DNA from 3 places in the Sphingobium sp. LF-16 genome. Region 3 is predicted to be linked to each of the others. Evidence: riboswitches for the same ligand, from Rfam matches in the RefSeq annotation. Region 3 holds a riboswitch; each other region holds the start of a gene.
The links. Region 3 has a riboswitch for cobalamin ahead of cobW (cobalamin biosynthesis protein CobW). Riboswitches for the same ligand answer to the same signal wherever they lie in the genome.
Positions count from the first base shown of each region.

Region 1 (3,271 bases), 920 kb from region 3:
GGCTGGAGGATGTCGATCATCGCGTGCTGACCTATGCCGATCTGCGGTCGCTGACGCCGAACAGCGACCTGCGCACGCCGACCCGATCGCTCGACATCCACCTGACCGCGAACATGGAACGCTATATGTGGTCGTTCGATGGGGTGAAGCTGTCCGAAGGGGCGGAGCCGATCGCCTTCCGCCATATGGAACGGGTGCGCGTGACCCTGATCAACGACACGATGATGCCCCATCCCATCCATCTGCACGGCCATTTCTTCGAACTGGTGACCGGCGAGGCTGCGCATAATCCGCGCAAGCATACGGTGAATGTGCTACCCGGCGGCAAGGTGAGTTTCGACCTTACCGCCGATGCGCTGGGCGACTGGGCGTTCCACTGCCATATGCTGATGCACATGCATGCCGGGATGATGCGGGTCGTGACGGTCCGCCACGAGGAGGACGCGGCATGAAGCTGATCGCGCTCCTGCTGCTCGCCGCCGCTGCGCCGGTGCAGGCCCAGACGATGGATCATAGCCAGATGGACCATGGAGCGATGGGCCACAGCATGCCCACCACCGACGCCGCCATCCCGCAAGGCACGGCCCCGCCGGTGCCGACCGACCATGCCGCCGACGCGCTCTATGACCCCGCCGCCATGGCCAGCGCCCGCGCGGCGATGATCGCGGAAGGGGGCGGCATGACCTATTCGCAATGGATGCTCGATCGGCTGGAATATCGCGCCGGCAAGGGCGCGGATGGCTATGCCTGGGAAGGCGAAGGCTGGATCGGCGGCGACATCAACCGCTTCGCGGTCAAGAGCGAGGGTGAGGGGACGGTCGGCGGATCGCTCGAACGGGCCGAGGTGCAGGCGCTCTACAGCCGGGCGATCGACCCCTGGTTCAACCTGCAGGCGGGCGTGCGGCAGGATTTCGGCGAAGGGCCGGACCGCAGCTATGCGGTGATCGGCATCGACGGCCTGGCGCCTTACTGGTTCGAGGTCGGGGCCGAAGCCTTCCTGTCGACCAGGGGCGACGCCCATCTGCGGCTGGAGGCGAGCTATGACCAGCGCATCACCCAGCGGCTGATCCTGCAGCCCGCCGCCGAGTTCAATCTGGCGGCGCAGGCCGTGCCCGAACTGGGGATCGGCGCCGGCCCGTCCGATATCGAGCTGGGGCTGCGGCTGCGCTACGAGATTGCCCGCGAATTCGCGCCCTATGTCGGCGTCAATTGGGAACGCAAGCTGGGCGACACGGCCGACCATGCCCGTGCTGCCGGCGATAGGCCGTCGGCCACCAGCCTAGTGATCGGCCTGCGCGCCTGGTTCTGAGAGGCGCTTGCAGCCCGCCTGATATTCGATTATCGATCCCGCCGATCCTGCGCCGCACGGCATGGGATCATGATCGCGCCGGTGTCCCGAAAGGGGCTTAATAGGGAATGCGGTGCGGACGGGTGACTGTCCAAATCCGCAGCTGTCCCTGCAACTGTAAGCGGTGAGCGCGATGTACATGTGCGGACGGCAGAATGACCGATCCGCCAGCCACTGGGCCGGACGCTAAATCCTGCGAGGCCTGGGAAGGCCGTGCATCAAGCGATGACCCGTGAGCCAGGAGACCTGCCGGCGTCTGGTCGCTCTTGCCTTGGTCCAGGGGATGGCCGCGGCACGGTAACTTCCGTCTGAGCGACGAACGAGCGGCTGGGGCCGCTGCGACAAACGCGCGTCGGTTGCCCATGGGCGCCCGGCCGGCGCGTGTGTCGGACGTTCGCGCGCGTGCCGCTCGTGAAGGTTGCCCCCGCCCGTCGAACGCGGCGCCGGATGGGGGAATATATGAAGTCCATTATCGTTTCGCGGGCCGCCTTGGCCCTTTCGCTCGCCTTTGCATCGCCGGCTCTGGCCGACGAAGGAGAAGGCGACAGCATCGTCGTCACCGGCACCAGCCTGGAAGAGACGCTGCCGCAGCAGCTGTCGCGCTATGGCCATGCGATCGAGATCGTCACCGACACGCAGATCCGCGATGCCGCCGCGATCGATACCGCCCGCGCGCTCGAAGGGGTGCCGGGCCTGTTCATCCGGTCGCAGTCCGGGCCGTTCAGCTATGTCGACATTGCGTTGCAGGGATCGCGCACCAAGGATGTGCTGTGGACGATGGACGGCATCCGCCTCAACAACCGCCTCTATGGCGGCACCTCGCCCAACGACACCATGGCCGCCAGCATGATCGAGCGGATCGAGGTGCTGAAAGGCGGCGAAAGCCTGTTCTACGGCACCCAGGCGGCGGCCGGTGTCATCAATGTCGTCACCCGCGACTTCAGCGATGATCTGGGCGGCCAAGTCAATGCCAGCCTCGACAGCTTTGCCGGCACTAGCCTGGATGGCTATGTTCGCGGCGCGATCGGCCAGCATCGCTTCGTGGTCTGGGCCAATCGCAGCCAGTCGGACGGCTATCGTCCCTATGACGTGATGCAGCCCAGCGCCACCGATCGCGCGCGCGGCTATGATCTCTGGTCGGCGGGCATCAAATATCAATATGATATCGCGCCGGACCTGCGCCTCAACGCGCTCTACCAGCACACCAAGGCCGATCTCGACAATATCAGCGCGACCCGGACGAAGGAGAGCCGCAACGACCGCAATGAGGAAGTGGCCAGCCTGCGCCTCGATTATACCGGCGAGGATGGGGTGCAATTCTTCCTCAAGGGCTATTTCCACGACTGGAAGACCGCCTATGTCCAGATCCGCAACCCCATTCCGGCGGGGCCGCCGCAGGTCATCTACCCGGCCGGCACCTTCTGGGGCTATCAGGATTATGGCGGCAGCGCGGTGGTGCAGCTCAACATGCTGCGCGGCATCGACACGCTGATCGGCTATGATTTCCAGAGCTTCAACGGCCGCGACGACGTCCTGCTGATCGCGCCGACCGATGAACAGGTCCATGCCGGCGTCTTCCAGCTGCGCACCAATGACGAATTGTCGAGCAAGGGACGGATCGCCGCGGGCCTGCGCTACAACAAGGCGAAGGGATCGGAAAAGACGATCTGGAACGTCTCGGGCCGTTATGATGTGAGCGAGGCGCTGTTCGTGGAGGCCAATGGCGGCACCTCCTTCGTGCTGCCCGACGCCTCGCAGCTCTATGGCAATGATCCCTGTTGCGAGGTCGGCAACCCGAATTTGAAGCCCGAGGAAAGCCTGAACCTCAACGCCGCGCTGGGTGGCGCGCTGGCGGGCGGGGCGATCCGGTGGAAAGCGACCTGGTTCAACCGGCGCATCACCGACCTGATCGACACCACCTAT
Region 1 covers NZ_CP029335.1:3,033,737-3,037,007, reverse strand. The annotation lists gene DIZ22_RS14000 (copper resistance system multicopper oxidase) at 1-452, shown strand, start outside; gene DIZ22_RS13995 (copper resistance protein B) at 449-1,309, shown strand; cobalamin riboswitch at 1,372-1,617, shown strand; gene DIZ22_RS13990 (TonB-dependent receptor) at 1,808-3,271, shown strand, end outside.
Region 1: another riboswitch for cobalamin. It lies ahead of DIZ22_RS13990 (TonB-dependent receptor); the one in region 3 lies ahead of cobW (cobalamin biosynthesis protein CobW).

Region 2 (3,271 bases), 1.3 Mb from region 3:
AAACAGTGCGCAGGCGGATTCGTGCCTTTGACGGTTCCTTACCAGATCGAAAAGGACGTTGAGATCGAAGGTGTAAAAGGACGCCTCAGTTCCAAAGCGTTTCGGCAGCCCGAGATCGATCATGGCAGGCACGGTGGAGAACAGGTTCGGGGTAGCTAAATTTCGAACGCGAACCACGATCGTTCTGCCACGCGCACTGCCACCGGCCTTCGACGATACCGCCTCAAATCCCTGCCGTTCATAGAAAGCCTGCGCATGAGGCAAATCATCCGCGACATTCGCTTTTAAAGTGAGAAAGCCCGCACGTTCCAAATCGGCCACAAGGGCATCGATCAATGCTGACGCAACTTTGTGTCTGCGCCAATCGGGCTTGGTACAGACTTGTTGTACGCGAGCATGAGGGAATACGCCTCCATGCAATATGTAACCTACGACGACACTTTCACCTCGGTCATCATCAGCAAGCATTGCAAATAAGCGCTTTTGAACGATCGCATCTTCGTAGGCCGCATTGGGAAGAAAACCGAGCGCCTCTTTCTCCCCATTCGATAGCGCTATAATTTCATTGAGATGGCGCTTTAGATTGGTAGGGCTTCGTTCAATGACTGTTCGTAGCATGAGCTTCATTGCCGTACCCCCATAATTTCAAGATGACTTGCGGCTACAGCGATCATCTATGTCCGATATGGCTTGGTGCCTATCGCATGGGATGCCTAATTAACAGCCGTCGTCGCGTGAGACAGCAAGCCAAGATGGATAGGAGTGAGCCGACACGCAGGTAGATTCTGCCCAGTTGACGAACCGCTCCATTCCTCTGCTACAATGATGACATCGAGCGGAGCCATCCGACCGATCGGAACGGCGGTTTTGCTGGGGCAAGAAAACTTGGATGCGGCTCCTGCCGCCCCAGCCATAATTTCGGTATCCGACGCCGCGTCGCTTTCCTTGCTTCCGGTTTCCGTTTCGGCATCCTCCGTCGGTATGCCTTGGGCGTCGAGCCGGCAGCGGGACTGCCGATACACATTCCATGTCTTGGCGAAGCCCGATGTTTCGACTAGGGCATCATCGATGCGCCGGTTCATGCTGGTGCATTGCATAACTGACGCCGGTGTTCCGCAAGGAACTTAATCGGGAATGCGGTGCGGGGGCCTGGCCCCTTATTCCGTGGCTGTCCCTGCAACTGTAAGCGGATAGCGCGATGCACGAGCCCATGAGGGCAGCCACTGGACAGAGCGTCCGGGAAGGCGTGCATCCCGCAACGACCCGCGAGCCAGGAGACCTGCCGGCGTTTCGGTCGCTCTTGTCCTGACCCAGGGATTGGTCATGGCACGGTCTCTCTTCCGTCTGGGCGGCGAAGCGTGTGGCTGGGGCTGCACGGCCGCGTGGTGTCGGGCGCCTGTCGCGCCTGCCTGCCACCTCGCGCCGACCGGCGATGCCGGCAAGCCCCGCCTGGTTGCGTCCCGGCGCGCGGAGGATGTGCCTGTGAGCCAGACCGGCGCGGGCAGGGATAGGGCGACCGCGAACCATGCGGTGGTCCACGGGCCGGCCGTTCGGGGCTGGTGTCCCGATGCCTGGCGCCCGATGGCGGCGGGCGACGGGCTGATCGTGCGCGTGAAGCCGCGCTTCGGCCGTCTTTCGGCCGACGACCTGGCGGCGCTGGGCGAAGCGGCGATCGCCCATGGCAACGGCCTGATCGACATGACCCGGCGCGCCAACCTCCAGATCCGCGGCGTGCGCGACGATAGCTGGCGTTCCTTGCTCGACCGGTTGCTCGATCTTGGCCTGGTCGACCACGATGCCAGGCGCGAGGGCGCGCGCATGGTGATGGTCGCGCCGGACTGGCGCGAAGGCGACGACAGCCATCGCATCGCCCGCCAGTTGCTCGATCGCCTGGACGAACTACCGGACTTGCCGGGCAAGATGGGCTTCGTGATCGATGCCGGCGCCGCGCCGCTCCTGTCCGGCGAAGCGGGGGATTTTCGCATCGAGCGGGCGCGGGACGGCGGCCTGATCTTGCGTGCGGAGGGGCGGGCACAAGGCGTGCCGGTGGACAGCGGCGGCGAAGTGGATGCGCTGCTCGCGCTAGCCCGATGGTTCGTGGAGAGCGACGGCGCGCGCGTGGGGCGCATGGCCCGGCATGATGCGCCCCTGCCGGATTGGGCAACGGGCACGGCAGAGGCGGCGTCGCCGAGTGCTCGGCTGATGCCCGGCGCATGGGATGGCGGCATGGCCTACGGTCTTCCCTTCGGCCGGATCGACGCGCGGCATCTTCTCGACGCGCCGGCCATGCGGCTGACCCCGTGGCGCATGCTGCTGGCCGAAGGGCAACTGCCCGGCCTGTGCGCAGACGCTGCCGACCCGCTGATCCATGTGGAGGCTTGCCCCGGCGCGCCTGCCTGCCCGCAGGCGAGTGTGGAGACGCGCGATCTCGCCCGCCAGCTGGCCCCCCATGTGGCGGGCCGCCTTCATGTCTCCGGCTGCGCCAAGGGCTGCGCCAGTTCGATTCCGGCCGACATCGTGCTGACGGGGCGGGACGGGCGCTACGACCTGGCCTTCCATGCCCGCGCAGGATCGGCGCCCGTCCGTCCTGACCTCACCGCCACCGACCTTCTTGCCCATTTCGGAGCCTGTTGATGCCCCATGATTATGAGAGGGATGGCGCGGCGATCTATCGCCAGTCCTTCGCCACCATCCGCGCCGAAGCCGACCTCGGGCGCTTTGCTGCCGAGGAGGAGCCGGTCGCCGTGCGCATGATCCATGCCGCGGGCATGGTGGACCTGGCGGCCCATATCCGCTTTTCGCCGGGCTTTGCAGCGGCGGCGCGGCAGGCCCTGGCCGCAGGGGCACCGGTGCTGTGCGATGCGCGCATGGTGTCGGAAGGGGTCACGCGCGCGCGCCTGCCCGCCGACAATGCCGTGCTCTGCACCCTGCACGACACCGCCGTGCCGGACATGGCGCGGGCGATGGGCAATACCCGATCCGCCGCCGCGCTGGAATTGTGGCGGCCGCATCTTGCCGGGGCACTGGTTGCCATCGGCAATGCGCCCACGGCGCTGTTCCACCTGCTCGACATGCTGGAGGATCCGGCCTGTCCGCGCCCCGCAGCGATCATCGGCTGCCCGGTCGGCTTCGTCGGCGCGGCGGAATCCAAGGCGGCACTGTGGGCGGCGCAGCCGGTCCCCTGCTGCGTCGTCGACGGGCGGCTTGGCGGCAGCGCGATCACGGTCGCGGCGATCAATGCGCTGGCGAGCCGCGCGGAATGAGCGGCACC
Region 2 covers NZ_CP029335.1:666,247-669,517, forward strand. The annotation lists gene DIZ22_RS03295 (GNAT family N-acetyltransferase) at 1-627, opposite strand, end outside; gene DIZ22_RS21595 (hypothetical protein) at 714-1,082, opposite strand; cobalamin riboswitch at 1,090-1,302, shown strand; gene DIZ22_RS03300 (cobalamin biosynthesis protein CobG) at 1,582-2,634, shown strand; gene DIZ22_RS03305 (precorrin-8X methylmutase) at 2,634-3,263, shown strand; gene cobI (precorrin-2 C(20)-methyltransferase) at 3,260-3,271, shown strand, end outside.
Region 2: another riboswitch for cobalamin. It lies ahead of DIZ22_RS03300 (cobalamin biosynthesis protein CobG); the one in region 3 lies ahead of cobW (cobalamin biosynthesis protein CobW).

Region 3 (3,271 bases):
CCGCACTGGTCGATGGCGACAGCGTGCTGACGCAGAGCGGCGCGATCCTGGAATGGATCGAAGCGCGCTGGCCGCAGCCGTCCTTGCTGCCCGCCGACCCCGGCGATGCCGCGATCGTCCGTGCCATGGCCGGCATCATCGCCTGCGATATCCATCCGCTCGGCAATCTGCGCGTGTTGCAGGCGCTGCGGCAGGATTTTGGTGCCAGCGAGAATCAGGTCCGCGCCTGGATCGGCCGCTGGACCGGCGAGGGCTTCGCCGCGCTCGAAACGCTGATCGCCCGTCACGGCGGCACCTATGCGTTCGGGGACCGCCCCAGCTTCGCCGACTGCCATATCGTGCCCCAGCTCTACAATGCCCGGCGCTTCGGCGTCGACCTGACGCCCTTTCCGCGGCTGTGCGCCGTGGACGCGGCGGCATGCGCGCTCCCCGCCTTTGCCGCCGCGCACCCCGATCGCCAGCCCGACTCTGACATATGAGCGTCAGTGACACGCGCCTGTTCGCGACGCCGGCGGGTGTGCGCCTCTGCCCGATCGCGCAGATCGCCGATGGCAAGGCGCGCAATTTCGTGCTGCAGATGCGCGCCGGCCGCTTCCATGGCTTTGCCGTGCGGGATGGCGATCATGTCGCCGGCTTTGTCGATCAATGCCCCCATGCCGGCCTGCCGCTCGCGCAGCAGCTCGATGATTATCTGACCCCGGATGGCAGCCATATAAGATGTAGCTGGCACGGCGCCCTGTTCCGCCGCGACGATGGCGCCTGCGTCGGCGGCCCTTGTGTCGGCCAGCGCCTTACGCCCTGGCCGCTCGCCATGGCCGATGGCTGGATTGTCACCGCTGCCCAAAGCGACTAGGAACCGGCCCAGGGACGGCGCTTCGCATCGTCCCGACATGATCGCGCCGGTGCCCCCACGGGGGCTTAAAATGGGAAGGCGGTGCGGATGCCATGGCATCCAAGTCCGCAGCTGTCCCTGCAACTGTGAGCGGCGAGCGTGATGAACAAGGCTGTCCCCGATGCGGGATTAGCAGCCACTGGGCCGGACGCTAAATCATGCGAGGCCTGGGAAGGCCGTTCCTCCCGCTATGACCCGCAAGCCAGGAGACCTGCCAGCGTTTAGGTCGCTCTTGCTTTGGTCCAGGGGATGGCCGGGGCACGGTGTTCCGTCTGAGCGACAGGTTGGCGGCTGGAGCCGCGCGGTCACGCATCTGCGGGCGAACAAGCGCCCGTCCGCGATGCCGGCCGGCCGTGCGTTCGCGCCCGGTTCGCTCCCGCCCCGGTTGCTCCGGCGCGCGAGTATTTGTCATGGCCAACACTGCATCTGCCAAGATTCCGACCACCGTCATCACCGGCTTCCTGGGCGCGGGCAAGACCACGCTGATCCGCCACCTGCTGGAAAATGCGAAGGGGCGCCGCCTGGCCCTCATCATCAACGAATTTGGCGATGTCGGCGTCGACGGCGAACTGGTGAAGGGCTGCAACGACGCCGCCTGCCCGGAAGAGGATATTGTCGAGCTGGCCAATGGCTGCATCTGCTGCACCGTGGCCGACGATTTCCTGCCGACCATGACCGCGCTGCTCGACCGGCCGAGCCCGCCCGACCATATCATCATCGAGACGTCGGGGCTGGCCCTGCCCAAGCCGCTGGTCAAGGCCTTCCAGTGGCCCGACATCCGCACCCGCGCCACGGTGGACGGGGTGGTCGCGCTGATCGACGCCGATGCGGTCGCTGCCGGTCGCTTTGCCACCGACGAGGCGGCGCTGGCCGCCGCGCGTGCCGCCGATCCCAATCTGGACCATGACAGCCCGCTGGAGGAATTGTTCGAGGATCAGCTCGCCTGTGCCGATATGGTGGTGCTGAACAAGAGCGACCTGGTCGATGCCGACACGCTGGCCGCGGTCGAGGCGCAGGTCGATGCCGAGACGCGGCCCGGCGTAAAGATCGTCCGCGCCGCCCATGGTGCGGTCGATATCGGCGCGCTGCTGGGCATCGTCGCGGCGGCGGAGGATGATCTCGACGCCCGGCCCTCGCACCATGAGGCGGAGGGCGAGGATCATGACCATGATGATTTCGACAGCTTCGTCGTCGGCGGCGATGCGGTTGTCGATCCCGACACGCTGGTGGAGGCGCTGTCCGCGCTGATCGCCACCCATGACGTGCTGCGCGTCAAGGGCATGGTCGCGGTCGCGGGCAAGCCGATGCGGCTCGTCGTGCAGGCGGTCGGCCCGCGCATCCAGCATTTCTTCGACCGTCCCTGGCAGCCGCAGGAAGCGCGCCGCACCCAGCTGGTGGTGATCGGCCAGAAGGGGCTGGACCGCGCCGCGATCGAGGCCGACATCCAGGCCGTGCTCGGCTGATGCATCTTCTGTCCGCCACGCCGGGAACGATCAGCGACGGCGAGGAGGCGATCGACCTCGACCAGCCGCCCGGCGACATCGTCATCCTGACCGTGGCGGACAGCGACCTGGCCTGTTTCGCCGCCGCCGCCGCGCGCCTGCCCGATGACGCGCCGACCGTGCGGCTGGCCAATCTGCTGCAGCTCAAACATCCCTATTCGGTCGATCTCTATGTCGAGAAGGTGATCGCCAAGGCGCGCTTCGTCTGCGTCATCCTGCTCGGCGGCAAAAGCTATTGGCCCTATGGCGTGGACGAGATTGCGCAGGTCGCGCGCGAACGCGGCATCGCCTTCGCCGCGATCGCCGACGGGCGCGAGGGCGATCCCGCGCTGGACCTCGCCTCCACCGTGCCGGCGGCGATGCGCGAGCAGTTGCGGGACTATCTGCGCCAGGGCGGCACCGCCAATGCTTTGTCCTTCCTGCGCTGCGCCGCCCGGCTGACCGGCGCGGATGCGGGCGACCCCAATCATCCGCTGCCGATCGCCGACGCGGGCCTCTATTTGCCCGGCCATGACCGGCCCGGCGTGGCGGAACTGCGCGCGACCTGGGTCGAGGGGCGGCCGGTGGCGCTGCTGATCTTCTACCGCGCTTTGGTGGTCGCCGGCACGCTGAGCGCGGTCGATGCGATGGTCGCGGCCCTTGGCGCGCGCGACTTCAACGTTGCCGCCGTGCATGTCCGCGCGCTGCGCGAGCCGTTCGTGCGCGACTGGCTCGGCGGGCTGCTGGCCGACATCGCGCCCGACATCATCGTCAATGCGACCAGCTTCGCCGCCTCGTCGTCGTCCGAGCCGCGCGTGCCGGGCATCTTGGAACAGGCCGACTGCTCGATCCTGCAGACCGCCTTTGCCGGGGTCGAGGAAGGCAGCTGGCGCGGGTC
Region 3 covers NZ_CP029335.1:3,954,852-3,958,122, forward strand. The annotation lists gene maiA (maleylacetoacetate isomerase) at 1-479, shown strand, start outside; gene DIZ22_RS18600 (Rieske (2Fe-2S) protein) at 476-853, shown strand; cobalamin riboswitch at 884-1,126, shown strand; gene cobW (cobalamin biosynthesis protein CobW) at 1,303-2,355, shown strand; gene cobN (cobaltochelatase subunit CobN) at 2,355-3,271, shown strand, end outside.